3 regions of the Savagea faecisuis genome follow, and region 3 is predicted to be linked to each of the others. Evidence: riboswitches for the same ligand, from Rfam matches in the RefSeq annotation. Region 3 holds a riboswitch; each other region holds the start of a gene.
The links. Region 3 has a riboswitch for magnesium ahead of ACFQ0V_RS04375 (GNAT family N-acetyltransferase). Riboswitches for the same ligand answer to the same signal wherever they lie in the genome.
Positions count from the first base shown of each region.

Region 1 (11,019 bases), on a different contig from region 3:
TCGCTAAAAAGAACGAACAGAGCAACATGACGAGCACAGTGAGGACGACCCAAGACGTATGCCAAGGGTAAGGGCCAAATAAAATTAAAAGGACGCCTGTCGTGACGACGAGATGTCCGCCGTGCATGACGACCCAGACCGCTTTTTGAATCGGCACGATAATCGCATCGCTTTGATCGATTCGCTCACGTTCCGCATAGCGTAAAAGCGGGAAAATCATAAATAGTGGTCCAGTCGCTAAAATGGCTGAAACGATGTGCAAAAAGATAAATGTTTTATACATTAGCGCACATTGATCGTCTGCATCGCTCGGAATGTCGCATCTTCTACCGGGACGACGACTTCCAATTTAGCGAAACCAGCTTGTTGGAATGTATAGTTGGCACGATATTCACCGCGCTCTTCATTCGTCACTTCCAACTCAACAGGTTCTGCATCATCAAAATGTAAAATGAACGTCGCAGGTAATTCGTTTTTCGGGATTCCTTTTTCCGTAATGTGAACGATGAGCGTTTCTTCTTTTCCACTTTCAACATCATCGGTTTGGACGTAAGCAGCGTACGCTGTTTCTTCTACTTCTTCGTACTCTTTCCCTTCACCGACAATCACTTGTTTGACAGGCATATTGTGCATACCACGAGCAGTAACGTGAATTTGTACGTTCATGACGCTCTTTTCACCGAAAGTGTAGTCGAGCGTGTAAATTCCATCACCTTCTGGTACAGCTTCGATCATTTCACTTTCTAATTTATTCGTCTCTTCCCAAATTTCATAAATAACTTCGTCCGCATCATCGACAGTTTCATCACCTTGTGTGACGACAGTGCGTAATGTGATTGTTTCACCTGCTTCGACTCGCTCAGGTGTTTGCAAGTCGACTTCGATAATTTCAGGAATGAAGTCTTCTTCCACTACCTCTTTTGAATCATTTGAACAAGCGACTAAAACGATCGTAAGTAGCGCGAATAACCAACTTAATTTTCTCAAACAAATTCCTCCGATTTTAAATATTTTCATGATACGATAGTAACATGAACAAACGTTTCCTTCGTGAAGTCTGTTTCACACCAGCTTCACATTTTTTTGTGAAAATCGTAATATCGTAACAAAATTTGAAAGACGAGGTGTCTAATTTGAAACGTTACACAATTATGATTATAGACGATGAAGCGCAAATGAGAAAACTCATTCGCACTTTTTTAGAAAAAGAAGGGTATACCGTTGTAGAAGCGACGGATGGGGCACATGCATTATCGCTCGTTGAAAAATTTTCACCCCATTTGTTCATCGTCGATGTAATGATGCCTTACATGGATGGTTTCACGTTCGCAAGCGAAGTGAAAAACATCGCGGACATTCCGCTCATCTTCCTTTCGGCAAAAGGAGAAGAATGGGATAAAATTCAAGGGTTAAAATTAGGGGGAGACGACTATATCGTCAAGCCGTTTTTACCAGGCGAACTGTTAGCGCGTGTCGAGTCAGTATTGCGTCGTTCTTACAATGATAAGCCGACGACGGATACGTTAAAAGTAGGGCCGATCGTCATCGATAACGATGCGCACACGGTCACATTAAATGGAGAGCCTCTTTCCCTTACTTTGAAAGAGTTCGGTGTGCTTAACATTTTAGCGAAAAATAAAGGACGCGTCTATTCGCGTGAGCAATTGCTTCACCTCGTATGGGGAGAAGATCATCAAAGTAGCGAACGAACGGTGGATACGCATATTAAAACGCTCCGTTTAAAAATGGGGAGCGCTGGAAGTATGATTGAAACGGTTTGGGGAATTGGCTACAAGCTAGAAGGCTAATGATGAAAAAATTAAATTTAAGTCAAAAAATATTGCTCATGTTCGTCGTAAGCGTCGCATTTACGATTTTATTTTCCTTTTTCTTCATCCACTTTTTATACTCAGAACTTTATTTGAAAAGCATTGAAGAATCGCTCGTCTATCAAGGACAACGGACAGCTTCTCATTACCATTACGGCGATTTAAGTGACGATATTATCGAGAAAATCCAATGGTTCAACGTCATTTCAGAATATGAAGTTATTGCGGTAGACGATTTAGAACAGTTATCGACGTATTTTCCTTATCAAATTAACTACGAAAATTTAATCGACGATGAAGATCGCGAACAGTTAGAAAAAGGGACGTATGTCGTGAAAAATGGATATGTCGAAGAATTGGACCGTGAAATATTAGGAGCGATTTTCCCGATTAAAATGGAAGAAGGACTCGTCGGATTTATTTACATGTACATCCCATTAGCGACGATTCAAGTCGTCTTCCAGCAAAGTATTCCGCTACTCGCATTTGTCGGGACGCTGTTTTTCTTGCTTTTATTTTTAATCGTCAATCGCGTTTGGATATCGATGTTCGAGCCGCTCAGACAGCTTCAAGTGTTGTCGAAAGAAGTGTCGAAAGGGAATTATTCGAGCCGTTTGCAACTTGATCGTGAAGATGAAGTAGGTCAACTCGCGAACGCATTTAACGCGATGAGTTTGTCGTTAGAAGAACAAGAGAAACGAAAAAAAGAGTTCACGTCGAATATCGTGCATGAAGTGCGAACACCGCTTACGTACATTAGCGGATACGCACATGCATTGGAGAGCAATATTTATGAATCGCCTGAAGAAGCGAAACAATATTTAGTGACGATTCAAAAAGAGACCGAACGTTTAAATAAATTGATGACGGATTTAGTCGAGTTAAATCATCTTCAAGAAGATATGTATACGTTGGAGAAACAGCCGATTGCGCTCGCGCAATTGTTGTTAGATACGCTCGAACTATTTTCGATTCATATTGCGCAAAAAGGATTGACATTACAGACGAATATCGATGAAGATATCATTATGTCTGGAGATGCGCAACGTTTGCAACAAGTGTTTTACAATACGTTAGACAACGCCATTAAATATTCGGCGGAAGATGGCGTATTGAAAGTGTCATTACAAGAAGATGAGCATCATGTCACGTATCGTGTAACGAATGGCGGCGTGACGATCTCACAAGAAGATATACATCGAATTGGCGAACGCTTTTTCCGCACGGATAAGGCAAGGACACGGACGACGGGAGGCACTGGACTTGGATTATCAATCGTTAAAGAAATTGTACGTCTCCACAATGGAACGTTCGAAATTACGAGTTCTCCTAAAGTAGGAACGACGGTAACGATTGAGTTTGAGGAGGGAGAAGCGTGAACAAATTCGCGTGGGGAGTAGTCATTAGTTTATCGCTCATTCTCGTTGGCTGTGCGCCACCGGAAGATGGGCATCAAATTCAACCATTTACGTACGTCGATCAGCACGATCAACCGTTCGGAATGGAGCAATTAGAAGGGAAGATATGGGTGGCAGATTTCGTCTTTACGAACTGTACGACCGTCTGTCCCCCCATGTCTGCTGAGATGGTAAAATTGCAAAAACGAGCGAAAGAAGAAGGACTCGATATCGAGTTCGTTTCGTTCACGGTAGATCCGACGATCGACACGCCTGCTGTTTTGAAACAATATGTCGAGGCGTTCACGGATGATCCATCGAACTGGCATGCGATTACAGGATATACACAGGAAGAAATCGAACGGTTTGCGAGAGAAAGTTTCCGCACGATCGTTCAAAAACCCGACCATTCAGATCAAGTGATTCATAGTGTCAGTTTCTTTTTAGTGAACCGACAAGGAAAAATTATGGATGAGTACAACTATATGGATGAAACGTATGCGGACCGCATGTTTGAACGGATTCATCAATTACGCTAAAAAACGAAGTCCCTCCTCGCGAGGAGACTTCGTTTTTTGTTTAAAACAATTGAAGTTTAGCGATGCGTTGCACAGCTTCGACGAGTCGTTCTTCACTTTCAAGAAGTCCGACGCGCACAAATCCTTCACCATATGTTCCGAAGCCGTGCCCTGGTGCTACAGCGACATGTGCTTCTTTTAATAAAAGGTCTGCGAATGATTCGCTCGTATGAGGAGCGGGAACGGGTAACCAAGCGAAAAATGACGCTTCTGGCGCGTGAACATTCCAACCGATGTCTTGACAAGCTTGAACGAATGCATTGCGTCGCGATTCGTACATGGCGACGAGTTCGTCTACGGCAGATTGGTCTTCACCTAGCGCTTCGATAGCTGCATGTTGAATGGCAGGGAAAATATCGATAAATAAATGGTCTTGTAGCGTATGAATCGCTTCAATCATTTGTGCATTGCCGACCGCAAATCCGACACGCCATCCTGCCATATTAAATGTTTTCGACATCGAATATGTTTCGATCCCGACGTCTTTCGCTCCGTCCGCTTGTAAAAAGCTCACTGGTTTTTTACCGTCGAAGCCGATACCTCCGTAAGCGAAATCGTGGACGACCATAATGTCGCGAGCTTTCGAAAATTCGACAGTCTCTTCAAAGAACGAGAGCGGTGCGACAGCTGCTGTCGGATTGCTCGGGTAGTTTAAATACATCATTTTAGCCGCTTCTTTCACTCGTTCAGGAAGCGAAGCATAATCGGGTAAAAATTGATTTTTTTCAAGGAGTGGCATCGTTTCTAATGTCGCATTGACGAGATGGACCCCAGATAAGTAGTCAGGATAACCTGGGTCTGGTAATAAAATCGTTTCCCCTTCATTTAGTAGAGCGAACGGAATTTCAACGAGTCCTGTTTTCGTCCCGTATAAAACAGCTACTTCTGTTTCAGGATCGAGCGTGACGTCGTATTCTCTTTTGTAAAACTTAGCGACGGCTTCCTTTAATTCAGGGAGTGCTCGGAAAGGCGAGTATCCGTGATTTTCAGGAACGTCTACTGCCCGTTTTAACGCTTCGACGATATGGGGAGGAGTCGGTTGATCAGGATTGCCTCGTCCGAGTAAAATGACGTCATGTCCTGCTTCAATTTGTTCGGCCACTTTGCCGACGAGTGTGGAAAAGAAATGTTCTGGTAATTGTTGTAATCGTTTCGATTGTTTCATAAAAGTCACCTGCTTTTTTAGTTTGACCAAAGTATACAGACAATTGTTGAAAACGACAATGAGGAACGAAAAATTCGTTCCTCACATTCATTAAGCTTGTTCGATTTCGTCTGTTAATGTGATCAGTTCATCAATCAATGAACCGATAAATTGAATCGTTTCACGAAGTGGCGCATCTGTCGTAATGTCGACTTTTGCCATTTGTGCGAGTTGTGCAGGTGTTTTCGTTCCACCAGCACGCAAGACGTTTAACCAATCTTCTACAGCCGGTTCGCCTTCTTTTAAAATACGTTGTGAAACAGCTGTCGAAATCGTTAATCCTGCGCTATATGTGTACGGGTATAAGCCCATGTAGTAGTGAGGTTGACGCATCCACGTGAGCGCCGCATCGTCATCGATGACGACATCGTCTCCCCAAAACTGTTGTAATGTTTCTTTTTTCAATTTATTGAGCAAGCTCGCGTTCACATTGTGACCTGTATCAACGAGTTCATACACTTTACGTTGGTAATGCGCTTCTAATAAATGCGTCACGAAGTTATGATAGTACGTGCGCGATACGATAGATGAGATGACCCAACGTTTAAATTGCGGATCAGTTGAATTTTTCAATAAATGATTCGCCATTAACATTTCGTTCATCGTAGACGGTGCTTCGATAAAGTAGAGAGAAGGGCGAGCGTTGAAATAGCTTTGATGTTGATGAGCCGTGTAAAAATGTCCCGCATGTCCGAGTTCGTGTGCGAGGACGAAAACATCTTCCATACTACCTGTCCAAGAAATTAAAATGTAAGGGTGACTGCCGTACGGGCTTGAACAAAATGCTCCCGTCGACTTTCCGATATTTTGTACGAAATCGATCCAACGTTCATCGTAAGCGCGCTCTAACATAGTGTGATAGTCGTCTCCCATAATCGAAAGCGCATCGAAAATGTACTGTTTCGACTGTTCGATTGAAACGGTTGGCTCATAGTTCGGGTCGAGCGGTACTTTTAAGTCAGCGAATGTCATTTGTTCAATGCCGTGAACACGCTGCAATAATTTTGCATATTTTCGCATATGCGGTGCTAATTCTTCCATAATGACATCGATTTGACGATTGTACATCGAGCGGTCGACTTGTTGGTCGAATAGTAAGTAGTCGATGACCGAATCGAATTTACGTAACGATGCTTCTGTTTTTTCACGTTGAATGTGCATATCGTATGTTTTCGCTGTCGTATGTTGGTAGTCGCGTAATTTATTTGAAAAGGCGCGGAACGCTTCTCGACGTTTTTCTAAGTTCGGATGGGAATCCCATACCCCTTCGAAAGAGACGTAGCTTAAAGGGAAAGATTCATCATTCACTTGGAACGGCTCGAACGTCATATCGACGAGTTTCGTCGTATTGTATAAGCTGTACGGTGAACTAAATGTTGAACCGAATGCTTTTAATGTTTTTTCGACTTCGGGATGAAGTTGATGAGGAATAAAGGCAATCACTTCATTTAAATACGTAGCGAGTGTCGGCTCTTGTTCAATCGCTTGTTGTAAAACGCTTTCTTCTAATGCCGCAAGTTCACTTTCGACGAATGATAATTGACTCGCAAGACGAGAAGCGAGTTGGCTGAAGCTGCTGGCACGCATTTGAGCTTCCGTATTCGTTTCATCGACACTTGAAGCGAGGCTCGCATATGCTCCGATTGGCACGAATTGCATGAGCACTTGTTCATACGCTTGAACGATTGTAACGACAGAAGAAGCATCCTTCATTTTTCCGACGTATTCATCGTGAAATGTTTGGACCGATTTTGTTAAACGTTCAATCGCTTCTTCGTATTCTTTTTCCGAAGCGAATAAATCTTGTAAATTCCACGTTTCTTCCAGTTTAACTTGGTCACGTGAGGGTAATTGTTGAACCATAATCTATTTCCTCCTTATTATTTCGAAATTCGAACTACTTGTAGTATACGAAAAAGTTTGAAAAGAAGTAAAGGAAAAATGAAACCAATTGAGAATCTATTCGTATATAAGATACAAAGTAAAAGAGAAAAGGGTGATCAACATGACTTCTCAAGATAAAGGAACAAGAATCATTTTACATTTAAGTGCACTGTTCGTACCGTTTTTAGGACCGCTCATCATTTATTTCGTACAAGACGACGCTTTAACGAAAAAACTCGCCGTACAAGCGATGATTTTTAACGCGATTATGTGGATATGTATCGCCGTTTCAACATTTTTCTCTTGGTTCATTATCGGGATTCCATTTTTAATTTTCTTCGGAATTGTAGAAATTGCAGTACCGATTATTGGCGCGATTAAAACGATGAACGACGAAGTGTATCAATATCCAATCGTCAAACATTTCCTCTAATAAAAACGTCCGACTCTTTTTAAGGAGCGGACGTTTTTTTATTACAGTAAAGCGGAGAAAAGGCGCGTGAAAGAAAAGCGCGGTTTCGTCTGCTTTTTGCTTTCTTCGTTAACGTCAACAATGTCATCGACGGTAATGATACCGATCAGTTCATTCGTCATCGACACGACAGGAAGCAATAGTAAGTCATGTTCGAAAATCGCTTCGACGGCGAGTTGTTGATGGACGTGTGGATGTAAGGCAATGACTTGTTTTTTCATGACGGAATGAAGCGGTGTCGCACCATCTTTAATGACGAGTAATTCGCGCAAAGAGAGGACACCCATCAATTTATTATCGTCATTGACGACGAAAAGGTAATAGATCGATTCCGCGTCTTTCGCGACGTTACGAATATGTTGTAACGCTTCATCCGCTGTTGCGTTTTCTGAAATGGAGACGAATTCCGTCGTCATGATAGAGCCGACCGAGTCTTCGTCATACGATAAAATCTCTTCCAATTGCGCTCGTTTTTTCTCAGGAAGCAATGTGTAAAAGGATTCACGCTCTTCTGGGCTCACTTGTTCAAGCAATGTGACGAATTCGTCTGTTCGCAGTTGTTTGAACATTTTAGAACGTAATTCTTTATCGAGTTCTTCGACGATGATCGCTTGATGCTCAATCGATAGTTTCCCGAAAATTTGAGAGACGAGATCGCTCGAGACAATTCCGTAAAAAAGCTGGCGACGTTCTCTCGTTAGTTCTTTAAAGTACTTTAATTGATAGTGTAATGGCAATTGCTCAAAGTCGACGAGAAATTGTGAAGGGCTTTCTTTTAAATAAATGGTTAAGTAATATGTATACTCCTCCCAGTTTTTAATTGTTAAATTCATTGGAATACCTCCTATAAACGTTCGATTTTCACACCGATGACGTCATCGATTTTTTTAAACATGTAGTAAATTTCGGTCGTATATTCATCTTCAGGTGCGGAGAGCACGAGATTAATTTTTTGTTGACCGTTTTCGATATCTTGAATCCGCATTTTTCGGACTGTTAAATCTTTGCTCATATTGCCTGCTAAACTCGTCGTTTTTCCTTCGATTGATTGTAGTAATTCAGTCATCTTTGAATTAGGATTCATAATGATTTGTACCGCAATTTCACGTTCACGCAATCGTTTCGGGCCGAATCGTTTCACGATGAACGGTAAGACGTTTACGGATAAAATGAATAAAATAACAGCGAATGTCGCTTCTAAGTAAAGGCCAACGCCTACTGCAATTCCGAGTCCGGAAGCAGACCAAATGAGTGCGGCACTCGTCAATCCTGAAATGACATCATTCGTGCGACGCAAAATAACACCAGCACCTAAAAAGCCGACTCCACTCACAATTTGAGCAGTGAGGCGCATCGGATCCATATTGCGGAAAGTAGGTGTTGCATAAGTCAAAAAGGATTGAATCGATACAATCGTAATGAGACAGCTCGCGACGCTAATAATCATCGACGTTTTCATGCCGAGTGGTTTATGTTTGAGCTGTCGATCGAGTCCGATGAAGAAACCGAGTATGAGGGCGAAAAATAATTTGAAAATCATTTCGTAATGCGTCATCTTGCATAACCTCCTTTCTAAAAAACAAAAAACATCCCTCCGAAGAAGGATGTTACATGACATAGTGACTGAATCGCTAAAAAAGCGAATCAGAAAACAGATTCCATAACCTCCTTCGTAGAGCTTTAGCACTGTATGACATAGGCGAAAACCAGCTACATTAAAAACGACCTTAGCTCGATCGTTCCTGCTGACCCGTTGGCGTCTTTAGACGTTTCTGGGCAGTAGCTTATCTTCATACAGGAGCCTCACCTAACGAGGGCTTGTGCATTGAAGCACATCTAATAATATACCAAAGAATACCATCAATGTCAACTTTCAAGAGTTTCTACTTGACGGTTTGCATACCAATGGATAAATGTTTCCGCAAAGTCTGTCGGAACATCTTGAATCGTATGAACGTGAATCGGTTTTGAACGGTTCGTCATGACGACGGTGCAAAGTCCGAACATTTTTTGAAAAGCGGAACGTTTCACTTCAATTTCGATAATTAAGTCTCGTTTCGTTATAAATGTTTCGGTCGTCCAAGCACCTGTTTTTAATATGATATGTTCACCGTCGATTTGGTATCGTGTAAATATATATTCAAGTAGGCGTCCTGCGTACGTAAGGAATAGCGCGAGCGCTCCCCACCAGTAGCTTTTACCCCAAAAGTGGATGATGATAAACACGATAATTGCAAAAATCGGCAAGCGGATCAGTTTCATCCAAAGAGAGCTTTTCGGTAATTTTTCTAATGTCGGTTGAATGGCAAATTGGGGTAAAATATCAGCTAGTAATGATGCTGATTTTTTTACGGGCAAGAAAGGGTAAAGGGAATTTGCTTCTTGTTCGATGTCTCCTATTTTACCGACACTAATTAATTTAATTTGGGAAAGTTTAAGCAATCGTTTTAAAAATGTTTGTTCGATTTGAATCCCTTGTACATTTTTCTTTTTCATCGTGAACGATTGTTCCGAGAAAATACCTCGTTGAATATAGACGCGTTCATCGTCTGATTCAATCATAAAGCGTCCGAAACGGAAGTACGTAATAATGAGTCCGAATACAAGTGAAATAAGTAAAAGAGCGATAGAAGCTGCAGTAATGAGTAACCAATTCCCACTGAATAAATCGACCCAACGACTCGCTTGATCTTCTAATTTGAATAAGTCGATCGTTTTAAAAAATAATGTCGCTAAAATTGGGATGAGGGCGAAAAAGCTGAGCGATGCGAATGTCGCTCGAACGGTATCGCGCTCTGTCGGTTCGAAATGAAGTGTACGCTGTTCTTTCGAAGTGAATTCGATAGCCGGTTCGCTTGCCTCACTTAATCGCATATCCCACTGTGCGCTAGGTAGTTGAGGACCGAATGGAACTTGTTTTCGTTTAGCGTGTAATTTGCGCTCGATTTCTGTCGCTTCTTCAGGACGAATCGCATCGAGTTCAATGGAAGCATCGTCACCGGTTGCGCCTGTTTCGAGCGTCAATGTCGTTAAACCGAGTATTTTATGAAGCGCGGACGTTTTTCGTTGAATGTTTTGAATCCGATCATAATCGATCGTTTGTCTCGTTTTCGAAAAAATGCCATGTTTTAAGACGACTTGTTCTTCTTCAAAACGATACGTCGTCGTCCGCCACGTTAATATCGCTTCAATGATGCTCCAAACGATGAAAAATAGCGCCACGTAGCGAGCGATTGTCCACAATAACGCATCATTGTTAAAGTTGAAAACAAAAATAAGAAGGAGCGGGAAAAACCAACTTTTAAAAAAGGAAGCAATTTGAAGAATGACTGATAAAAAATGAAAGCGTCTATTTTCCATTACACTTCCACTTCCTTCACTTTAGCGTAGTGGGCAATTTCCTCTCGTAAACGTAATGCTTCATCTTCGGGGAGACCTGGAATTGTATGTTCTGAGCCCATCGTGCCGATGCGCAATGTGTATAATCCGTATTTGCGCAAAATAGGTCCTTGATTCGTCGCGACGAATTGTACTTTCGTCATCGGAATCATTTCATAATGTTCGAAGAGACGACCGCGTTTTAATTGAACGTATTGTTCATCGACTTCATATGCCCAATTGACGACGGTAAATTTAGATTGAAAGAAAAAATCCC
Region 1 covers NZ_JBHTJF010000022.1:31,791-42,809, forward strand. Annotated here, with positions in the region: gene ACFQ0V_RS04920 (DUF2269 family protein) at 1-283, opposite strand, end outside; gene ACFQ0V_RS04925 (FixH family protein) at 283-987, opposite strand; gene ACFQ0V_RS04930 (response regulator transcription factor) at 1,134-1,808, shown strand; gene ACFQ0V_RS04935 (sensor histidine kinase) at 1,811-3,208, shown strand; gene ACFQ0V_RS04940 (SCO family protein) at 3,205-3,765, shown strand; gene ACFQ0V_RS04945 (pyridoxal phosphate-dependent aminotransferase) at 3,806-4,969, opposite strand; gene pepF (oligoendopeptidase F) at 5,060-6,871, opposite strand; gene ACFQ0V_RS04955 (DUF4870 domain-containing protein) at 7,014-7,325, shown strand; gene ACFQ0V_RS04960 (CBS domain-containing protein) at 7,367-8,197, opposite strand; gene ACFQ0V_RS04965 (MgtC/SapB family protein) at 8,209-8,919, opposite strand; M-box (ykoK) riboswitch at 9,023-9,186, opposite strand; gene ACFQ0V_RS04970 (PH domain-containing protein) at 9,231-10,724, opposite strand; gene ACFQ0V_RS04975 (PH domain-containing protein) at 10,724-11,019, opposite strand, start outside.
Region 1: it holds a riboswitch for magnesium, as region 3 does, so the genes downstream of both, ACFQ0V_RS04965 (MgtC/SapB family protein) here and ACFQ0V_RS04375 (GNAT family N-acetyltransferase) in region 3, are expected to answer to the same signal.

Region 2 (11,019 bases), on a different contig from region 3:
AGTGCTTTCCTATTATAATTCTTCGGCAATTCCGAGTGCGATAATACCGATCATCACAGCAGCGATAAGCGCATACTGTTTTTTCGATAATACTTCTTTTAAGAAAATACGCGATAATAAGACGGAGAAAATACCGCTTGATGCGATGAGTGGCGCTGCAATCATCGCATTACCTGCCATCGCGAACACGTAGAAAAATTGTCCAGCTGTTTCAAGTAAAGCGGCAATTCCACGGTCTTTTTGCTTGAAGATTTTGAAGTCTTCTTTTTTAATGAACTTCAAATATAAATAGACGAGAATCGCACAAATGAGGAAGGTGAATTCGTAAGCGAGCAATGCATTATCTTCACTCATCCATTGTTTTTTATCTAAGTAAACACCGTCTAAAAACGAGCCGACTCCGTCGATTAAAGCGTATAAAATCGGGAAAGTGATCGCTAAAAATCCGAGTTTATATTTAGGGTCAAATGTTTCCCCGCTCTGTAACATAATTTCGTGATCATGCGTTTGTTCGTAACGAGCGAGCATAATGACCCCCGCTGTTACGATGACGATACCGAAAATTTCAAGTGCTGAAATAGATGTTGGGAAAAATATCATTAATAAAATCGCTGTAATAGCCCCAGCCGAGTTTTGAACGGGAGCGGCGATCGATAGCTCGATATAACGCAAGCCGACAAAACCTAATGTCATCGATAAAATATACATGAACGATACAGGGAAATATAACACCATATTCCATACATCGAATGTAATGCCTTTAATGAGCATATAAGAAACGGCATGAATCCCCATGACAAAACCGATCATGACGACGATTTTTAAGTGACTCGTCGGGTCTCCAGGGTCAGAACCTTTCTTATAATATAAATTAGCTGCGCCCCAAGCGAATGCTGTGAGAACCGCAAAGATGAACCACATCGTCGACATACCTCCTATAAATCAGTCTATAGAGACTCAAATTGTAGCGCGAGTTGCGCCCAAAATATTGTATAATTCAAAAGAGAATCTGTCAAAATGAAGAAAAAGTGTACGAAGCGCATGAAAGCCCTTCGTACACTGACTTATTTATAAGAGGGTAAACGATAAGTCCGAATCTTTTTTTATAGAGATAATAATGTGCTTGCGATTGAGAAGTAAATGAGTACTCCGACGATATCTGCAATTGACGTGATGAGTGGAGCACTAGCTGTTGCTGGGTCTAAGTTTAATTTGCGGAAGATGAACGGTAAGCTCATTCCGATTAAGCTGCCGACGATGACGACTGCGACCATCGTTAATGCGATGACTAATGCAATTTCAGGTCCACCGCGGAACATACCAACGCCTGCAACTGCTGCTGCCATCGTCACACCGAGTAAAATAGAAACTGAAATTTCTTTCGTGAACATTTTCAACCAATCGGTCATGCGAACTTGTCCAACTGCCATCGCACGAATGACGAGTGTCGACGCCTGACTACCTGCGTTACCGCCACTATCTACGAGGAGAGGAAGGAAGAAGACGAGTGCAATATTTGCTTCGATAACATCCTCGAAATGGGCGATTCCAGCACCTGAAAAGACGTTCATAAAGACGAGTACGACGAGCCAAACGATACGTTTGCGATATAAAGTTGTCACTTTCGCATCTTTTAAGCTCACTTCTAAAGAAGAGACGGGTGCCATTTTGTGGAAGTCTTCCGTCGCTTCTTGTTCCATAACATCTAAAATATCTTCGACGTGAACGACACCGACAACTTGACGAAACTCGTTCACGACAGGCATTGAAACGAAATCGCATTTTTGGAAAATTTTCGCTGCTTTCTCTTGGTCGAGATCCGTCGGTAACGATTTGACATTCGTCGTCATAACAGAATTCAATGGGAGTTCGCCACTCGCGCTTAAAAGTTCACGTAATGACATGACACCTTTTAACATCCCGTCTTGATCCGTCACATATAAGTAATGAATATTCGTTTTATTTTCTACGTTGTCGCGGACGTATTGCACCGCTTGTTCGACGGTAAAGCTTTCTTGGAGCGTTAAATAAGCGCGATCCATTAAGCTTCCTGTCGTTTCGAGTTTAAATTGTTTTTTCACCATTGCGTAAACCTCCTTACGCAATATCCACCGCAATGAAGGGGGCAAAATGGATATTGCTCCTAGTTAAAAACCTGAATACTTTGAATACTCTGAACCTAAACCTACAACTCGGAATGTCCATTCCACCACCTCCATTGATCATTTTTGAATCGAAAAAGGACACCCCTCGTCCGAAGAAGGGTGTCCTAAAAAAAGCATACGTTAATAAACGAGCGAATGCGTCGTCATTTATTAAAAATAGGAATATTTAAAACGCCTCCTTCATAGAGCTTTAGCACTGTATGACATAGTAAAGTTACAGCTACATTAAAAACGACCTTAACTCGATCGTTCCTGCTGACCCGTTGGCGTCTTTGGACGTTTCTGGGCAGTAGCATATCTTCATACAGGAGCCTCACCTAACGAGGAACTGTTATTTAGTTTCAATCACAGCTACAACCTTAGCAACGAAAAAAATAATTGTCAACACCATTTTTCATCAATTAAAAGGTTATGATTATATCGAAATAGTAAAAAGTGTGAAAAATTTGCAAATTTCTTATTCTCGCTTTAACCTATAAGGAAAGGGAGGGAATGCATGTGGCTACATTTATTGTGAATACAGGGAATCGTAAAGTTGTCCATCGTCAAGATGCGATTCAACCAGAATGTAAAGTGAATTTTATACACCCAAACAACATGGAAATGACCGATGAAGATTATGTAGAACTTTATCCGATGATTTATAAGCCATGTCCACATTGTTATCGCGACAAATAAAACAACCACGAACAAAAACTGTTCGTGGTTGTTATTTTGAGATAATGAATAAAGAGAAATAAAAATGATAAAATAAGTCTAAACGACTAAAGAAAGTTTCTGTTCAGTCGATGTAAAGTGAAAAGGAATTGGGAAAAAGGGGGAATTGTAGTGAGAATTCACGGTCTATATCCGACAAATTCGCCATATCGTTTGAGGAAAACAGAGCGAATTAAGGCGAGAGATGAGAGAGAAAAATCATTTAAAGTGACAGAAGAATATGATGATCGCGGGGAAAAAGATGAAAACGTCTGGCAAAAAGTAATAGCGCGTTACGATTTCACGTATGCTTTAGGGGAAGAAGTACATGAAGTTGCCGATGAGTTGTATGAGGCGCGACTTATTGAGAAGCCGATTTACTTACATCTCGTCTTCGAAGCGAAACAGAAGCGCACAGAGCGTTTAAATTGGATTGAACATTTCAAACAATTATCGACATCAGCACAATTGGCGAACCGTTTATTACAAGCGGAACAAAGTCGAACAGTCGCGCAATTATTACAGCGATTATCCGCATAAAAAATATCCAGCTCTATAAAAGGGCTGGATATTTTTGTATTATTTTTCGATTGTGACGTTGCGTAAGTTGTAAAGTGCAGTTCCGTCAATTTCGAAACCTTTTACTTTATTGCTGATGCCGACTAAGTGCTGAGGGTGTTGGATGAAGACGACTGGAGCATCTTCACGGATCAGTTCTTGTGCTTTTTTGTAAGCAGCGAGACGAACTTCAGGGTCCGCATTGTCGCGACCTTCATCTAAGTACTTATCGACTTCTTCGTTTTTGTAGAATGAACGGTTTCCTGGATCTCCGAAGTATGAAGAGTGGAAGAGTGAATACAATCCGTAGTCCGCATCTCCTGTCGGGTTACTCCATCCGAGCATGAACATATCGTGCTCGCCGTTCGCTGTTTTTTCTAAATATGCACCGAATTCCATCTGTTCGATTTCAACATCGATGTTAATTTCTTTTAACGTTGATTGTAAAAGGACTGCAACTTCCACGTTTTGTGGGTCTGTGTACGTCCATAACGTCGTTTTGAAGCCGTCTTCAAGTCCAGCTTCTTTCATTAATTCTTTCGCTTTATCGACATCTTTGTCAATCGCTGTTAAATCTTTATCGAAACCGAAAATGTCTGGTGATAAACCACCTGTTGCACGAACGCCGAAACCTTCGTACACTCCGTCAATAATTTCTTGTTGATCGAGCATATATGTGATTGCTTGACGTACTTTCACATTGTCGAACGGTTCTTTTTCTACGTTGAATCCGAGGTACGTAATACGTGTCGACGTTTGTTCTAACACGCTTGCGTAATCACTGTTGTTTAATGAAGCGACGTCTGTCGGTGGAATTGGAATGCTAATGTCGATTCCGCCGTTTTGAAGTTCTGCTTCACGTGTTGCTGCTTCTGGGATGACGGCGAATTTAACAGAGTCAATTTTCGCTTTCTCTCCCCAGTATTCGTCATAACGCTCTAATTTTACGTAGTCTCCTGTTTTCCACTTACTAAATTTGAATGGACCTGTACCGACTGGGTTGTTTGAAACGACAGAACCTGCCATTTTGCCTTCTTTCATCGCGGCATAATCTTCCTCGATGCTTTTCGGGCTCACGATACCTGCAGCTCCGTGTGATAAGTTCGATAATAATGGAGCGAATGGTGCGTCTGTTTTCATTTCAACGACCATATCTTCCGGTGTTGTTACTTCTGTGATCATTTCGAATAAAAATGCTGCTGATGCTGCGACTTCAGGATCGCGCACGCGGTCTAAGTTCGCTTTAATCGCTGCGGCATCTAATTTTTCTCCGTCATGGAATGTAACTCCATCACGAATTGTAAAGCGCCACGTTAATTCATCGACTTGTTCCCACTCTGTCGCAAGTCCACCTGTAATTTCAGATGTTTCTTCATCGCGGTACACGAGTGTTTCATAAATGCTCGCTTGCGCCGCTGCTGAAGGGACGTCGTTTGAACCGGCTGGGTCTAACGTGTTGACGTCGAGCAAGTTCCCGATGACGAGTTCTCCGCCTTCTGCGCTTTCTTCTGAATCTTGTCCTTCTTCTTTCGGCTTTTCTTCATTATCTGATCCGCCACTACATGCTGCAAGTACGAGCATAAGTGCACCGAACATAACGCCAAGCCACCACTGTTTCTTCATGTAATTCCCCCTAAACAATAATATTTTAAAATCATATCATAAAAATATCTGAAATTCTATAACAATATGAATGTTCTGTAAATTTTTTAAAAAATATCATATAAGTAGTAAATGAAGGAGTGCTACGCATTAATTTAACTAAAAATAAGTGGATTTTTTCAGTTATTTGGACTTTCATTGTTTAAAATAGAAGGAATGGTGGAAATGATGAATAAGGAAGAAAGAGGAGGATATAAAATGGCGAAACATAAAAAACAAAATACGATGATGAACAATGTAGTGAAAGCAGCGGAAACAGCGATTACGTTATACGCGGTTCAAGATGTTGCGAAGCAGAAAGAATTTAAAGTTGGGAATAAATTAATTTGGACACCAGTCGTCACATTCGGAAAATTCGTCGGACCGGCTGCTTACTTTTTGTTCGGTAAAAAAACAAAATAAAACATAGGGGAATTCCCCTTAAAGTATTAAGCAACCAGCTTTCGGTATTTTACCGGGGACTGGTTGTTTCGTTTAAGCTGAACTTGGGTCTTGTTCAAGATAGAACGTTTCAAACTTCCGGCAAGAATAAAACGATGTAATATGAGAGAAGTGAAAATCTAAAGTTAAAGAATGCCTATACTGTTCTTATGAGTATAGGCATTCATGTTTTAAAAATATTCTCATATTTAAGGATTCTTTCTTTATAAAAAACACCCCAGCCCTGCAAACGGTAGCGGGGAAAGGGTGTTGTGCGAGCTCATCCAGCCCTGCAAATGGCAGCGGGGAAAGAAGTCACTCGAATGAATAAAATTATATTTAAATTATAACTTAATTATAAAAAATTTCATAAAAACAATTAAAAACTTATCGGGAAACGCAAAATTTATCGGCTGATCTACACACGAAATGCACACGATGATAAAATTTTCCTTTTAATATCTATAAACTACCTTTTTGATATCGAATAAAAAAACCTTAAACGCTATTATATCAACGTTTAAGGCTCTTTTTAAAGTATGATTCCGACTGGGCTCGAACCAGCGACCTCTACCCTGTCAAGGTAGCGCTCTCCCAGCTGAGCTACGGAATCAAAGTTCTGGGATGGCTTCATCTGAAGCACAATTTATATATTAACACAGCTTTATTTAAAAGTAAACACCTAAATGAAAACAAAAGAAGAAAAATGTTGAAAAGCTTACATTGTTACATTTTAGTGAAAAAATTAAGAATGAAAGATGAATTTTATGATGAAAATACTACATGATGCTTCAATAATTATGGTATTGTAGGAAACGATTATATGAATTGAGGTGGCGAAATGTCAAAGAAAATGATGATGACGAATGAATTTCAACGCGAGTGGGTGGAACGTTTAGAAGCACAGACAGAAGCATTTAAAGAACATCGTGCAGAAAACGACCGCAATTCTTCATTCCCGAAACGTAACGTAGCACAATTAGTGGAAATGGGCTATACACGTCTTCCGATGGAGAAAGCACTCGGTGAGAATGACATGACGATGCGTGATTTCGTATCGTTTCAAGAGACGATCGGCGCGATGGATAGCGCAACAGCTTTGTCGATTGGTTGGCATCAAGGAATTTCAGGTGAGATTTTCGATAAAAAATTGTGGAACGATGAAATGACGCAGTTTTTAGCAGATGAAATTCGAAACGGTGCTCTCATTAACCGCGCATTGAGTGAGGCGGCGACAGGAAGCCCGACACGTGGTGGAAAGCCTGGAACAGTAGCAGTGCGTACGGATAATGGATGGAAAATTGACGGACGTAAATCGTTTACGACGATGTCTCCTGTCCTCACATATTTCCTCGTTTCTGCATGGGTTGAAGAAGAGCAACAGATCGGCACATTCCTCGTACCGAAAGCGGCGGAAGGTGTAACGGTCATTGAAACGTGGGATATGCTCGGTATGCGTGCTTCAGAAAGCCATGACTTATTGTTAGAAAACGTCGAAGTGTCGGATGCTTACTACGTAGAGCGCGATCCGAAAAGCCGTAACGATGCATTGAATCCGTGGTCACTCCACATTCCAGCATGTTACTTAGGTATCGCACAAGCGGCGCGTGATGAAGCGCTTCGTTTCGCTGTGACGTATCAACCGAATAGCATTAATACACCGATTTGCGAGTTACCGAATGTCCAACAACATATCGGGCAAATGGATATTGAACTGATGCAAATGCGTCATTTATTGTACGGAGTAGCAGATATTTTAGATGATGATGCACGTAAAGAAAATGTGACGACTGAAATGGCCGTTGCGAAATATACGGTGACAAACGGTGCGCTTTCTGTCGTAGATCGTGCGATGCGTTTAGTCGGTGCACGCAGTTTACAAATGTCAAACCCGCTTCAACAAATGTATCGCGACGTGCGCGCTGGGCTTCATAACCCACCGATGGACGATATGACGATTGCAAATACAGCAAAAGCGGCAATTGCGGAGATGAAAGACATACTTGGTTAAACGACTCGTCGTCACCGGATATCGTCCGCATGAACTCGGAATTTTTAACGAAACGCATCCAGGGGTTCCAATCATTAAAGAAGCATTGCGTCAACAGTTGTTAGCCCAACTCGATGAAGGGTTAGAATGGGTCATCGTGAGCGGCCAACTCGGTGTCGAAGCTTGGACGTGTGATGTCGTTCGTGAGTTGAAGGAAGAGTATACGCATTTAAAATATGCGGTACTCCTCCCGTTTCAAGGACAGGAAGAACGTTGGAATGAAACGAATAAAGCGAAGTTTGAAGAGATGGTGTTGAAGGCGGACTTTTCCACATATTTAACGAATCGACCGTATGCAGGACCGTGGCAATTTCAAAAGAAAGATGAGTTTTTATTCGAAAATTCGGACGGGATTTTATTCGTGTATGATGAAGAGAATGAAGGTTCTCCAAAATTTACAAAACGAGCGGCGGAACGATTTCAAGAACAGCATCCGTATGAACTGTTCGTCATCGATGCTTTTCAATTGCAGCTCATTCAAGAAGATATGCAACGAGAACAATGGGATTAAAAAAGATCGAAGCGTCATGCTTCGATCTTTTTTGTATATTTTTGCAAGCCGTTTTGCTCGGTCGATTGTTTTTCATATCCGAGTTTCGTTAAAAGATGGATGGACCGTTCGTTTTTTAAATCGACGAATGCGTATAAGTAATGGAGGTTAAAATAGAGCGACGCCATTTCTTCCAAAGCGTGTAACACTTCTGTTCCGAAGCCTAAACCCCAATGAGTTTTTCCAATCTCATATCCGATTTCCGCTTCGCCATCTTGGATCACATTGAAACCAGCGGAACCGATCGCTACTTGCATATCTTTTCTAAAAATCGTGTAGCGGGCTGCTTTTCGTTCATGCGTTAGTTCGGTAAGAAGCGTAATCATCTTTGTCGCTTCATCGATGGAATGCATCGGTTCGATATTCATAAATTGAACGACATCTCGATCTGCCCAAATCGGAAGCAAATGAATCGCATCACTCGGATGAATCGAAGATAGAAGAAGTCGTTTCGTTTGAAATGAGCGCACCATTTTTTCTCCTTTCTTGAAAAGAAAACATTCAAAAAGTATAGGCGAGAAGTGCAAAAATGTCAATGTTTCCTTTCGACGAATGACGCATAGAAGTGATACACTGAAGAGAAAGAAAAGAGAGGGGAATGACGATGGACGTACAAACGTATATTGCAGAACAACGTCACTATTTTGAGCGAGGATTAACGTACCCGATCGAGTTTCGGAAAAAGATGTTAATCCAATTAAAAGAGGCGATTCAACAACGAGAAGAACTCATTTTAGAAGCGCTCGAAAAAGACTTAGGGAAGTCGGCCTTTGAATCGTATGTGACAGAAATTGGTTTTGTTTTGGCGAGTATCGATTACACGATTAAACATTTAGATGAATGGCTCGAAGTTGAAACGGTGAAAACGCCGCTTTATTTACAAAAGGCGACGAGTTCGATTGTTCGAGATCCGTACGGTGTCGTTTTAATTATCGGCCCGTTTAACTATCCGTTCCAACTCGTGATGGAACCGCTCATTGGATCGATTGCAGGAGGGAATACGACGATTGTGAAACCTTCTGAACAAGCGCCAGAAACAGCGAAAGTCGTGGAGCAATTACTCGAATCAATTTATCCGCTTCAATATGTACGCGTCGTCCAAGGGGCTGTAAAAGAAACGGATGCGCTCATTCATGCCGACTTCGATAAAATCTTTTTCACAGGCAGTCAAAAAGTAGGGAAAATTGTCATGAAAGCCGCGGCAGAACGACTCGTGCCGGTCACGTTAGAACTCGGTGGAAAAAGCCCAGTCATCGTCGACGAAACAGCGAAAATCGATATCGCAGCAGAACGCATCATTTGGGGGAAATTTACGAATGTCGGGCAAACGTGTGTCGCACCCGACTATGTGCTCGTTCATGAGTCAAAAGCGGAGGCGCTGACGAAGGCACTGGAAAAAGTGCTCGTCCGCTTTTATGGGAAAGATCCACAGAAAAGTGAAGACTACGGGCGAATTGCGCAACCGCACCATTGGGAACGACTCGTCTCTTTACTCCGTGAAACGAAAGGTGAATTATTTGTAGGAGGAGCTGTCGACCGCGAGGACTTATACATCGCACCGACGATCGTAACGAATGTCACGCAACGTGATGCGCTCATGCGAGATGAATTGTTCGGTCCGATTTTGCCGATTTTAACGTATGAAACGTTAGAGGAGGCGGTACATCTTATTAGCTTGCGTGAAAAACCCCTCGCCGCGTACATGTTTAGTGAAGATGAACGAGCGATTCGTTACTTTACGACGTATACACAATTTGGAGGCGGTTGTATTAATGATACATTGTCGCATGTCGGCAATATTCATTTACCGTTCGGAGGTGTCGGACCATCCGGGATGGGACGTTACCACGGATATGCCAATATCGAGACGTTTACACATGCGAAATCGATGATGCGAAAAAGTACGACAATCGCACCGAAAATTGCGTACCCGCCTTATAAAGGAAAACTTCCGCTCGTCCGTTCTGTTTTAAAATAGAAGTGACGACTCGAAAAAATGAGCTTATAATAAGAAGATAGTGAAGAAAGGAGAGTTTGATGTGACGATGCAATTTGATCAACAGTGGACACTTCAAACATTACAACGTTTAGTCGAAATACCGAGCCCTTCTGGATATACGGAAGCGGTCATGGAGGAGATTGAACGTCAATTCGAAACATTTGGCGTTGAAACGAAACGTACGAACAAAGGAGCACTCATCGCAACATTACGAGGTCAAGACGATACGCGCCACCGTTTATTAACGGCGCATGTCGATACACTAGGCGCGATGGTGAAAGAAATAAAAAGTGACGGTCGTTTGAAATTAGCGATGGTAGGAGGATTCAATTGGAATGCCGTAGAAGGGGAATATTGTACGATTCATACAGAGTCAAAAACGTATACCGGTACAATTTTAATGCATGAAGCGAGCGTTCACGTTTACCGGAATTCTGGCACGTTGCCGCGCGATGAGCAACATATCGAAGTTCGGATCGACGCGCGCACGACGAATGCGGAAGAAACGCGAGAGCTCGGTATCGAAGTAGGCGATTTCGTCTCATTCGATCCGCGTTTTCAACTGACGGATAACGGCTTCGTAAAATCGCGTCATCTCGACGATAAGGCGAGTGTTTCGTTACTGCTTGCGCTCGTTAAACAAGTGACAGAACGAAAAATCACATTGCCTCAAACGACACATATTTACATTTCAAACAATGAAGAAATCGGCTACGGTGGGAATTCAAACATTCCAGAAGAAACGGTTGAATATATTGCGGTCGATATGGGCGCATTAGGAGACGGACAAGCTTCGGATGAATATACGGTTTCGATTTGTACGAAAGACTCTAGCGGACCGTACCACTACGGACTCACTCGCTTTTTGAAAAAATTATGTGTCGACGGAAACATTCCGTACCGTTTAGACATTTATCCG
Region 2 covers NZ_JBHTJF010000022.1:43,647-54,665, forward strand. Annotated here, with positions in the region: gene ACFQ0V_RS04985 (EamA family transporter) at 13-930, opposite strand; gene mgtE (magnesium transporter) at 1,104-2,084, opposite strand; M-box (ykoK) riboswitch at 2,334-2,497, opposite strand; gene ACFQ0V_RS04995 (hypothetical protein) at 2,664-2,843, shown strand; gene ACFQ0V_RS05000 (hypothetical protein) at 2,994-3,401, shown strand; gene ACFQ0V_RS05005 (glutathione ABC transporter substrate-binding protein) at 3,441-5,042, opposite strand; gene ACFQ0V_RS05010 (PLD nuclease N-terminal domain-containing protein) at 5,280-5,483, shown strand; tRNA gene ACFQ0V_RS05015 (tRNA-Val) at 6,042-6,114, opposite strand; gene ACFQ0V_RS05020 (acyl-CoA dehydrogenase family protein) at 6,343-7,512, shown strand; gene ACFQ0V_RS05025 (SLOG family protein) at 7,505-8,062, shown strand; gene ACFQ0V_RS05030 (GNAT family N-acetyltransferase) at 8,077-8,571, opposite strand; gene ACFQ0V_RS05035 (aldehyde dehydrogenase) at 8,706-10,079, shown strand; gene ACFQ0V_RS05040 (M42 family metallopeptidase) at 10,147-11,019, shown strand, end outside.
Region 2: it holds a riboswitch for magnesium, as region 3 does, so the genes downstream of both, mgtE (magnesium transporter) here and ACFQ0V_RS04375 (GNAT family N-acetyltransferase) in region 3, are expected to answer to the same signal.

Region 3 (11,019 bases):
ACTCATGCATCTTCACCTCACTTTAGTTAAATTATCTTCAGAACAAATACTAGTACAATCAAAAAGGGGACTACTATGTAGATTCCCTATATTTGTTGAAAAAAACTAGGTGATTCATGAGAAAAAAGAACGGAATTTTTTAAAATAGAAATGAATCAAGACATAGAAAGACAAAAAACCTCTCCCTTCTTTGAATGAAGAGAGAGGCGAATAATTAAAGTAAACCGATCCATTGCCAGTACGTTGCACTGAAGAGAAGAATGAGCAAGTATCCGGCGATCATTAACGGAAGTCCTGATTTAAAGAAGTCTTTCACCGAGAAAGCACCTGTTCCGTAAGCTAACATGTTTTGTGGCGCGTTTACAGGGAGTAAAAATCCGAAACTAATGACGAATTGTTGGATTAAGACGAATCCGACTGGATTGAAGTCTCCTTGTAATGTTGTCGCTAACACGAGCACAATCGGAATGAGCGCACTCGCTAAACTTGTTGCGCTCGCAAAACCTAAGTGAATCAAAATGTTAAATAGAGCGAGAAGCGCGATTGTCGCAAGAAGCGGCATTGAATCTAACCCGAGAGCACCGAACACTTTGTCAGAAAGCCATTGAGCACCTGATGTATCGAGTAAAATGAGCCCTAATGCAATCCCGACAGCGAAGACGATGATCGTTCCCCAAGGGATGAGTTTTTCAACCGTTTTCCAATCGAAAATCCCGATTTTCGGCGTGAGCAAAATCGCGACTGCTACGAGTGTAATCGTCGTCGTATCGAATGGATGTAGACGCGATTCTGTCGACCAGAAAATGAGAAGTAACACAGAAATGACGATGAGTCGAATCTCTTCTGGACGAATCGGACCTAAACTTTTTAAATTTTCTTTGACGACGTCCATGCCGCCTTCTACAACTTTCGTCTCTGGTTTAATGAGTCGGACCATGATGAAGTACAAAATGACGGACATGAGAATCGACCACGGTGCGGCATATAAAAACCAATCGCCCCATGCGACTGTTTCTCCAAGTTGTTTTTCGATAAAGTCAATCGCGACCATATTTTGAGCAGCAGCCGTTTTAATTCCGACGTTCCAAATGGAAATCGCTTGAACTGCTGTAATGACGAGCAACGCGCCGAGTCTACTATTATGTGGTAGGCCGAACGCGGCAACCATTCCGAGTAAAATTGGAACGACAGCACCCGCACGTGCCGTAGCGCTCGGTACGAAAAAGGCTAAAATGATGGACACGAGAATCGCTCCGAAAACGATAGCTCCTGTTTTAGCTCCTACTTTCGATAAGATAAAAAGTGCAAGTCGCTTGTGCAAATTCGTCGCTTGCATCGCAGCGGCTAAAAATAGCGCTCCAGCTACGAGTGCGACGGCAGAGCTAGAAAATCCAGCAAGCGCATATTTCAATGCACCTTTCGTTCCCATGAGTTTTTCAGGATCGTCCAAACTTGGACTCGTTCCTAAAGATAAGGCGACGATAGCGATAATCATCGCAGCACTGACGGGATAGCTTACTGCTTCCGTCACCCATAAAATAACCGCGAACGCTAAAATCGCAAGCGCACGTTGACCAGCTACAGGTAAGTCAGGCGGTGTTGGAAGAAATGTAATGATAAATAATGTTGCAAATGCGAGTAAAATCCAAAGAGGTTTCAAATTTCTTTTCTTTTTTTCTTCAGTCATATAACTCTCCCTTTTTAAATAAATAAATGATTCCACTACTATTGTGCCATATTTTATAAGAAAAAAGTATGGAAAAATGAAAGTTAATATGAGCTTTACAAATAAAGAATGAATCAAATAGATAATTATTAATTGAAGGTGAAGATATATGATTTTGTAGAAAGTGATGGGAGAGAAGGGGAAAATGTCTTTTTTCTTTTAATACTATTCAATTGAAAGCGATAACAAAGGAAATTGAAATGATAAAAAAAGTTCCGATTTTTGTTAAAAAAGGAGCGAATGTTAAATTTCTCGAAATAGCTTATTCATCATTTTTGTTTTTTGTACGACTTTATACAAGAGGTTGACAAGGAAAAATAGTGAAAACATCATAATCACGAGAATGGGTACATGATAAGGATAAGCAGGAATATTGCTTAAAAACGGTGTCGGCGGTGCGGTGCGTAAATAAGCGTAATTGCTGCCGAGCCATTCATTAATGAAGAGAATGCTTAAAAAATAAATAGCGCTATATTGATACGTTTTGAAAAGATGCGCTTGATTCGGTTTGTAGTCGTGAATGACGGCTAAAAACACAGTTCCAATTAACAAAGCAGCATGCCCTAAGAAAAATTGAATAAACATGACATTCGGAAAGCCTAAGCCATTCGTGTCAGGAGAGAGAAGTGCCAGAAAAGCGCCGATTATTCCCCAATAAAACGTAAAATGAAACAATTTAGTATTCCATTTAAACAATAAGAATAGAACAAACAAAGTATTAATACGACAAGGATAAAGCGGTAGAGCGTCTACTGGACCAAAGGCATTGTGGGCAATGTACCAGGAATATAATAAAAATTGTTGAATGATAATCGTTACGATAAGCGAAACGCGAATCGTTTTTTCATAACGAAACGCAATTTGCGGACGAATGACGAATAATCCAGCAAGTAAAAAAATAAGCAAGAGTAAAGAAAGATGCTCGATCGACAAAATGGCGAATGTCGGCGCCTCTGAATAATACATAGAATGAATCATCAGCATTGGCCTCCTCATAAAAGTGTTTGTTTACTATACGATAAAAATTGAGAAAAGTTGTCAAAAAAGATAAGAATTAAGGATAACTTAAGATAAAAAACGAGCCCTCGATAAGAGATGCTCGTTTTTTACATAAAGGTTATTTTTTTATTTTCCGACTTAGCGACAACCTGGTCATATCCTTCTTCCCAAGCAGTGATTAATTCAGGTATGAGAGACGGCGGATGTTGTAAATCCCCGTCCATTAAAATAGCAGCATCGTATTCGCAATGTTTAAGGCCTGCAAGTAAAGCAGCTTCTTTCCCAAAATTACGAGAGAAATTAATAAAATGAACATATTTCTTTTGTGCGTGAAGTTGTTCTAATGTTTCTTTCGTATGATCTGAACTTCCATCGTTAACAAAAATATATTGAAATGAAAGGGAAGAAATTTTATGCGTCACGTCGTCTAAAACGTGGACGACACGTGTAATATTTTCCTGTTCATTGTAGACAGGAATAATAATGGCGATTTTTTTCATGTTTTTTCCTCAATTTCCTAAAATGATAATATATTGTCATTTCCACTTTTATGAATAGTTAAACTCACCTCTTCATCTTCTGTTGTATGAATAACCAAAATGTCCCCACCTATATTACGAAATAGAGAGCTATAAGTTTTCAAATAGTAACAAAGTGTTGTCGTGTCATTTCATATTTTGATTTTGCTTTAGTTAGATAGTATACGATGAATTAGAAGAAAAACATCGAAAATCCTTAATTTTTTATGAATAATTCATTGTAAATGATTCAAAAAGTAATTAATTATACTATAGGTGATAAGTGATAGTCAATGATTGAACTTGATTTTTTGTTACATATATGTTACGATAAATAAACAGAGACTACAGGATTAAAAGATCGTGCTCAATTTCTTTTTTCGAGAATTTGTGTGCGATTTTTTATATGTATAAAGAGATTAGAGTGGAACGTTCTCGACATGCGATTTTGAAAGAGAACGATGACACAAACTGATAAAGGGAGAGTGGAATTGTGAATTTAATTGATGAAACAGTGACGCATAAAGTTTTTGGTGAAGGACAAATTGTCGAGCAAGATGAGAAAACAATTACCGTAAACTTTGATGAGGATGTTAAAAAATTCGTATATCCGGATGCTTTCAAATCATTTATCATGTTGCAAGATCGTGATTTATCAGAACGTTTAGAAGAGACTTTAAAGAAAATGAGAGCGGAAGAAGCTAGATTAGAAGAAAAGCGAGAAAAAGAATTTGAACAAAAAATGATTCAACAACAATTGCGCGCTCGTTTGAAAAATGAAAATGTGCATGAAAGTTCTCAAATTGTTTTCTGGTTGAATGAAGAAGATGATGAAAACATTTTTGAAGATTGGACAGTTTTCACAGGAACAGTGCAAAGTGGTAAGAAAAAAGGAGAACCGAATCGCGCAGCTCGTTTACGTCCGAATAGTATGGCTGTTTTGACGAAACGCGACGCGAAAGAACAAGAAGCTGACCGTAAAATTGTCGGTCTGTTTATGGTGAGTGAAACATTTATCGGAAGTTCCAACGAAGATGGCTTCATCCCTTCTCATGAACTGTTTAAAATTGAATTAACAGAAGAAGAGTCTGAACAAATGTTGTTTTGGAATTACTATATGAATCCACGCTCGCCGAAACGAATGGCATGGAATTCAGGACGTTATCGTTATTTCGATAATGTTTGGGGCGCTCAAATTTTGCGAGACGTTTTAAATTTACGTCAAGATGAGGAAGAGCAAGAACGTTTAGAGGCCTTTTTTGACTATTACTGTCATTTAAATTTATTGGACCGTGAGACGATTCCAGCGGCGAACGGTTCATTACTCCAACAATAAATAATGGAAAAAAAGAAGGTTTGCGTGATAAAATGCAAACCTTCTTTTTTATTATAAGCGCTTTCCGAGTACGACTTCTGCCAAGTTTACCGCATGGTCACCGCTACGTTCTAAGTTCGATAAAATATCGACGTACACCATACCAGCTTCCAACGTACAAGAACCTTCACGCAATCGATCGATATGTGTTTTACGGTAACGATATTCCATTTGATCAATCGCAACTTCTTGTTCAACAACTTGACGTGCAAGATCTAAATTATTCGTTTGAAGAGCTTCAATCGCTTTCGTAATCGTTTCAATTGTTAAAGAGAACATCTTTTCCATTTCAGCCATCGCTTCGTCAGTAATTCCATTTTTATTTGTATTGTGCAAACTTTTTGTTAAGCCGACAATATTGTCACAATGGTCACCGATTCGTTCGATATCCCGGATGCTATCTAGTAATAATGCGTGTTTATGGGAGTCGCTCTCTGAAATGCGCATCGTGGAAATTTCAACGAGGTAGGACGTAATTTCACGGTCCAAATGGTTGATGGCGTCTTCTAATTGCTTCGCGAGTTCAGCATGCGACTCCTCGCCCGTTTGTACGTATAAAAGAGCTTCTTGCATCCCTTGAACTGCAAATTCTCCTGTGCGCACAACTTCTGCTTTTGCTTGCCCAATCGCAACAGCAGGAGATTCTTGAATGAATAAAGGATCTAAATGTTTCGGCTGATACTCAATCGTCACATCTTTTCCAGGAATTAATTTCGTGACGATCATTGCCCAAACGCCGATTAACGGAAATTGAATGATCGTATTCGCAACGTTGAATGAACCGTGAGCGAATGCGATTTGCATTTTTTCTTCCAGTGCGAGTAGTGCTGCCAACCATTCGACATACATCGTAAAAGGCACGAGTAAAATTAAAAAGATAACGGTCCCAAACAAGTTAAACAGTACGTGGACTGCCGCAGCACGACGCGCAGTAATCGATGCTCCTAGAGCAGCTAAAATTGCCGTGATTGTCGTCCCAATATTATCTCCGAATAAAATCGGTAGAGCGGCTTGCAAGTCGACGAGGCCTTCCGCATACAATCCTTGTAATATCCCGACTGTCGCACTAGAACTTTGGACGATCAATGTAAAGATTGTACCGGCGATGACACCGAGAATCGGATTATCACTCATCGACAATGTAAACTCTGCAAAAGCATCGAGTGAGCGTAACGGTTTCATTCCGCTGCTCATCATTTCAAGTCCTAAAAAAAGTCCACCGAACCCGAACATCACTTCCCCGAAGTTTTTCACTTTATCTTTTTTAAAGAAAAAAATGAGAAACGATCCGACAGCCATAATCGGAAGGGCGTAGGTGCCGACATCTAATCCGATGATGAATGCGGTGACCGTCGTTCCGATATTCGCACCCATAATGACACCTATTGCTTGACGTAATGTCATAAACCCCGCGCTAACGAGTCCGACCGTAATGACGGTTGTTCCTGAACTCGATTGAATGAGCACGGTGACGATAATTCCGACGAGCACACCCATAAACGGATTCGTCGTAAACTTATCTAAAATGCTTCGTAACCGGTCACCCGCTGCTTTTTGAAGCGCATCCCCCATAAACTGAATGGCGAATAAAAAAATACCGAGCCCACCTAAAAATTGAAAAATAATCCCTTGCCACTCGACTTCCACGATACGAATTCACTCCTCGATTCAAAGATACATTTAGTATAGAGGGCGGAATAGAAAAGGGAAGAGACGTTACAACAACTTTACATAACTGTTACAAAGTCTTCATAGTGAAGAAATATAATCCCACGATTGTTTCGCGAGTAAAGAGACGGTGACGACGATAAATAAAATTCGAACGTAACCGCTCCCACGTTTCATCGCAAAGCGAGATCCTACGATGGAACCGACGATTTGTGCAGCTCCCATAATGAGCCCGTAAACGAACAACACTTCCCCAAGCATCATAAACATGAGGAGCGCTGCGAAGTTACTCCCAAAATTTAACACTTTTGCATTGCCTGCTGCTTGTAAAAAGTCAAAGCCGCGCCACAATAATGCAAACATGAGGAACGAACCTGTACCAGGCCCTAAAAATCCATCATAAAATCCGATAAACGCGATAATTCCAGCGAATAAGAGGGCAGTACTTGTCGAAAAATGTTTCATTTGAGTGACACTACCCCAATCTTTTTTCATGAGTGTGTATACCGCGATAATTGCGAGCATAATGAGCATGAGTGGCTTCAAGACGTTCGGATCGAAAAAGGAAACGGTATAAGCACCAAGCATAGCACCGAAGAAAGAGAGAGGAAACAAGATTTCACATCGAGATGCCCTCCCTGAGCGTAAAAACATGAAACTGCTCGTAAAGGAGCCGATGGAACTTGCTAATTTATTCGTCGCAAGTGCCGCAGTTGGCGAAATGCCTGTAAAGAAAAGAGCAGGTAATGTAATGAGTCCACCTCCGCCGACGACTGAGTCGACGAACGCTGCTAAAAATCCGAAAACAATTAAAATGAGTAAAATGGTGAGATTTAAATCTTCTAACAATATGTTTCGCCTCGCTTTCTGTTTCCATTATAACGAATTTTCACACCATAAAATGATAAAAGTGCGCAAACTCAATGAATCGTTGAGCGTGCGCACTTGATGTTAGTCGAGTGGACGAATTGTCACTTCAGGAAGCGCGTGATGACGAGCTGCCCCGTGCATGACAGGTCCGACATATTCATTTAATTTCCAACCGTTTTGAATGGCTGCTGCGACGAATGCTTTCGCTTGAACGACCGCTTCTTGAACAGCGAGGCCGTTCGCTAAGTTTGCAGTAATCGCTGCTGCGAATGTACATCCTGCCCCATGATTGTAGTGAGAATCGATGACGTCGCTTTCTAATACGTAAAATGCCTCACCATCATAAAATAAATCTGTCGCTTTTTCAGTAGGGAGTGAACGTCCTCCTTTAATGACGACGGTTTGCGGTCCGTGAGCATGAATGCGTTTTGCTGCTTCTTTCATCTCTTCAACCGTTTTTGGCGTTTTCCTGCCCGCTAGCTGTCCCGCTTCAAATAAGTTCGGTGTCGTAACCATCGCATGTGGGAGTAAGTATTGAATCATCGCATCGGTATTTCCAGGGTTGAGCACTTCATCTTCCCCTTTACATACCATGACAGGATCGATGACTACTTTTGAAGTTCCAGACTGTTGGATCGCTTCCCCTGCGATTTGAATAACTTCTTCTGTCGCTAACATTCCTGTTTTCATCGCGTCGATCCCTGTAGAGAGCGCTGTTTTAATTTGAGCTTGTAAAACATCCGTCGGCAATGAGTATACACCGTGTGCCCAATATTTTTCTGGATCCATCGTTACGACGACAGTGAGCGCAGTCATACCGTAAGTTCCATGTTCTTGGAATGTTTTTAAATCGGCTTGAATTCCAGCGCCGCCTGACGTATCTGAGCCAGCAATCGTTAAAGTTTTCTTCATATTTTATACACTTCTTTCTCGTTGGAATGAAATGAACAAATTATACATCGTAACAGAAAAAACGACTAGAGTCAGTTCATTTTGAATCGATAAGGTCAGAATTTACATACAACTAACAATCAGAATTATCTGTCAATATAAAGTAGTTAAAATGAGCACAAATAACTATATAAAATAGGTCTAAAGTGCATTGTTGAAATGTTGGAATCGATGTAAATTTAGATTGTTCCAAGTGAACGAAACAAGTTTAAAAAATAAAAAATTGGGCATAGACAAATAACGGTCTTATGCCGCTAACAACATAAAATACAAACCTCGTTAGGTGAGGCTCCTGTATGGAGATACGCTGCTACCCAGAAACGTCTACAGACGCCAATGGGTTAGCAAAAACAATCGATTTAAGGTTGTTTTTAATGTAGCTGGATTCGTCCTATGCCATACAGTGCTAAAGCTCAACGATTGAGGGTTGATCTTAGAAATGTCTATGAGACATTTTAAATTCGACGTGCCTTCAATTGTGGAGGTGCGTTTTTTGTTGTTCGAAAGGAGGGGTGAACATGAGGGATAATTCAGAACTGCCGGCCAGTAGGTCCAACCATCATACAAACAACAATCAAATACAATGTGTGAGTGAGGAAGTACCTCTGTTCACACCGGGAGGTTATCATTATGCTCAAAAAACGTATCCTCAATCATTTCGAACAACAGTGCCTTTACGAAATGATGAGCCATCCTGAAGTGTTACCATTCGTTCGCCACAAAGCGTATTCATTGGAAGAGTTCACAAATGTGAATCGTGAAACAATCGAAGCAGAACTTCGTGGCGAGCTCATTTCACGTGTCATTTTAGACGCGTATGAGCAACCAGCAGGAACAATTAATTTATTCGATATTCATGGTACGAGCGGCTTTTTAGCAACTTGGCTCGGCAAAGAATTTCAAGGTAAAGGATTAAACCAAATGGCAAAATCCGAATTTTTATATGAAGTATTTACAACGACATCAATCGATACAGTATATATGTGCATCCGTAATGAAAACATTCGCTCACAACGCGCAGCGATGAAATTACCTTACGTTTCACAAGCGACAGCAACAAGCTGGGCACATTTTGAAACAGTGCGCAAAGACTACGCACAATTTCAACTACTTCAAGTGAATCGAGAAGATTTTTTACGCTACAACGAACAAGTTGTTCCATTTATCGCAGCAGAAGCTATGGAAGTTGCGCCGATGTTAGTCGCAACAGAGGGGTAAGCGTATGGATCATCCAATACAAAGATATGAAAATCCGTAAATATGGAGAGAATATACTCCATCATTTACGGATTTTTATTTTTTTAAAAATTATTTTTCCTATTTTAAAAAGTTTAATAGGAGATAAATATAATATCAAATCGACTTATCATATATGAAATCAAAGAACACTCTATACATAGTTGTCTAAATGAGAGAAAAAAGAAATGAAAACGAGCAATTGGACAATTGTCTAATGAAATATGTAAAAAAACAGTGTAAGTCGTAAAAAAATCCGTTAATTTTTGTAGAAAGTAAACAAAGTTGTGTATTTCAGTTAGACGAAACGAACAAAATAACAAAAAGTTGTCGGACTAGTTTATCGAGTTAAAAAACGACATGTTTAAAAAAGATGTCTATAATATAAATTTGTGTATAAAAGTGTCTGAAATTTTATGGTCGATCAATGTTTTTTTAGGAAAGGAAATGGAATAAAAAGTATAAAAAAGTATTTGACAACATTTTAGTAGTGAGGTATATTTCACTCATATTAGCAGCGTATTTGCTATTTCAAGCAGAAAAAACAGCTCTTGCATTATTTTAGAATGTGTTGTAAATTCAAGTTGTCATGCGAGATTAAAGGTTTTTTCGCTGTTAGCGATAGACTCCAGTATTCTTTAATGACTGTCTAGACATAATAAAGGGAAGTGTCGACAGAAAAGGATCTGGAGAGTAGATAGAGGAGGGTAGTTATAATGAGAAAGTAATAAGTTCACATTTATTTGTAAGCGCTTTCTATTTGTGTTGGGGAACATAAATGAGAGGAGAAGGTCGATTGGGGAATGGGCACTTCTTTTCTTCTTTGGAAGGTGAAACGCTACAAATGAGATAAAAGGGGGAAATAGAATATGAATGCGTATCAAAAAGAAGTGTGGTTCACGATTATTATGTCAGCTATCTTTTTAGTAGTAGGTCACTCTGGTTTATTGTTTGCGATGTTTCCAACAGACGCGATGCTCTTCGGGTTTCCAGTGATGTATATCGTCCCGATTTTGTCTGGTTGGTTCGGCGTTTTAATTTTAACGATTATTGCGGGAGCAATTGGGAATAAAATTGACGAAGCGATCGAACGTGAAAATGAGATGAAACGAGCGGAAGCAGCGGAAAAGAAATCGTCGGAAGGAGTGAACTAATATGGGGGAAAATGGATGGCAGCTTGAAAATCCGATTATCGGGATTGTCGTTGTAGCTTTAACGTTTTTATTATTCTATGTCGTTAGTTATATTTCCAACCGTTCGAGTAAATCGGTAGAAGATTTATATGCAGCAGGCGGGGGCGTCGGTGCATTTACGAACGGATTAGCGATGGCTTCTACTTATATGAGTATCGCGACGTTTTTAGGAGTTACAGGTCTTATTCTTAATATGAAAGTTCCATTCGTTATTATGTGGATTCAATTAATTTTAGCGATTCCTTTAATTACAATTATTTACGGAACCTCTTTACGACGTATGGGTGCATTTACACCGACTCACTTTATTCGTGAACGTTACGGAATTCGAGCATCGATCGTCGCAGCACTCTTTATGATTTTAGTTCAAATTATGTACGCTTTAGGTCAGATGATCGGAATTGCAGTAGCGTTTGAAACATTGCTTGGAATTCCGTACTTTGTCGGACTTGTCGCAGGTGGTTTACTCGTCATCGGGTTCGT
Region 3 covers NZ_JBHTJF010000019.1:43,258-54,276, reverse strand. Annotated here, with positions in the region: gene ACFQ0V_RS04415 (hypothetical protein) at 1-6, opposite strand, end outside; gene ACFQ0V_RS04410 (DASS family sodium-coupled anion symporter) at 215-1,687, opposite strand; gene ACFQ0V_RS04405 (TMEM164-related integral membrane acyltransferase) at 1,970-2,704, opposite strand; gene ACFQ0V_RS04400 (glycosyltransferase family 2 protein) at 2,833-3,225, opposite strand; gene ACFQ0V_RS04395 (malate synthase) at 3,737-4,579, shown strand; gene ACFQ0V_RS04390 (Na/Pi cotransporter family protein) at 4,631-6,265, opposite strand; gene ACFQ0V_RS04385 (TSUP family transporter) at 6,368-7,135, opposite strand; gene thiD (bifunctional hydroxymethylpyrimidine kinase/phosphomethylpyrimidine kinase) at 7,238-8,068, opposite strand; M-box (ykoK) riboswitch at 8,376-8,539, shown strand; gene ACFQ0V_RS04375 (GNAT family N-acetyltransferase) at 8,738-9,325, shown strand; gene ACFQ0V_RS04370 (hypothetical protein) at 10,213-10,497, shown strand; gene ACFQ0V_RS04365 (sodium:solute symporter family transporter) at 10,499-11,019, shown strand, end outside.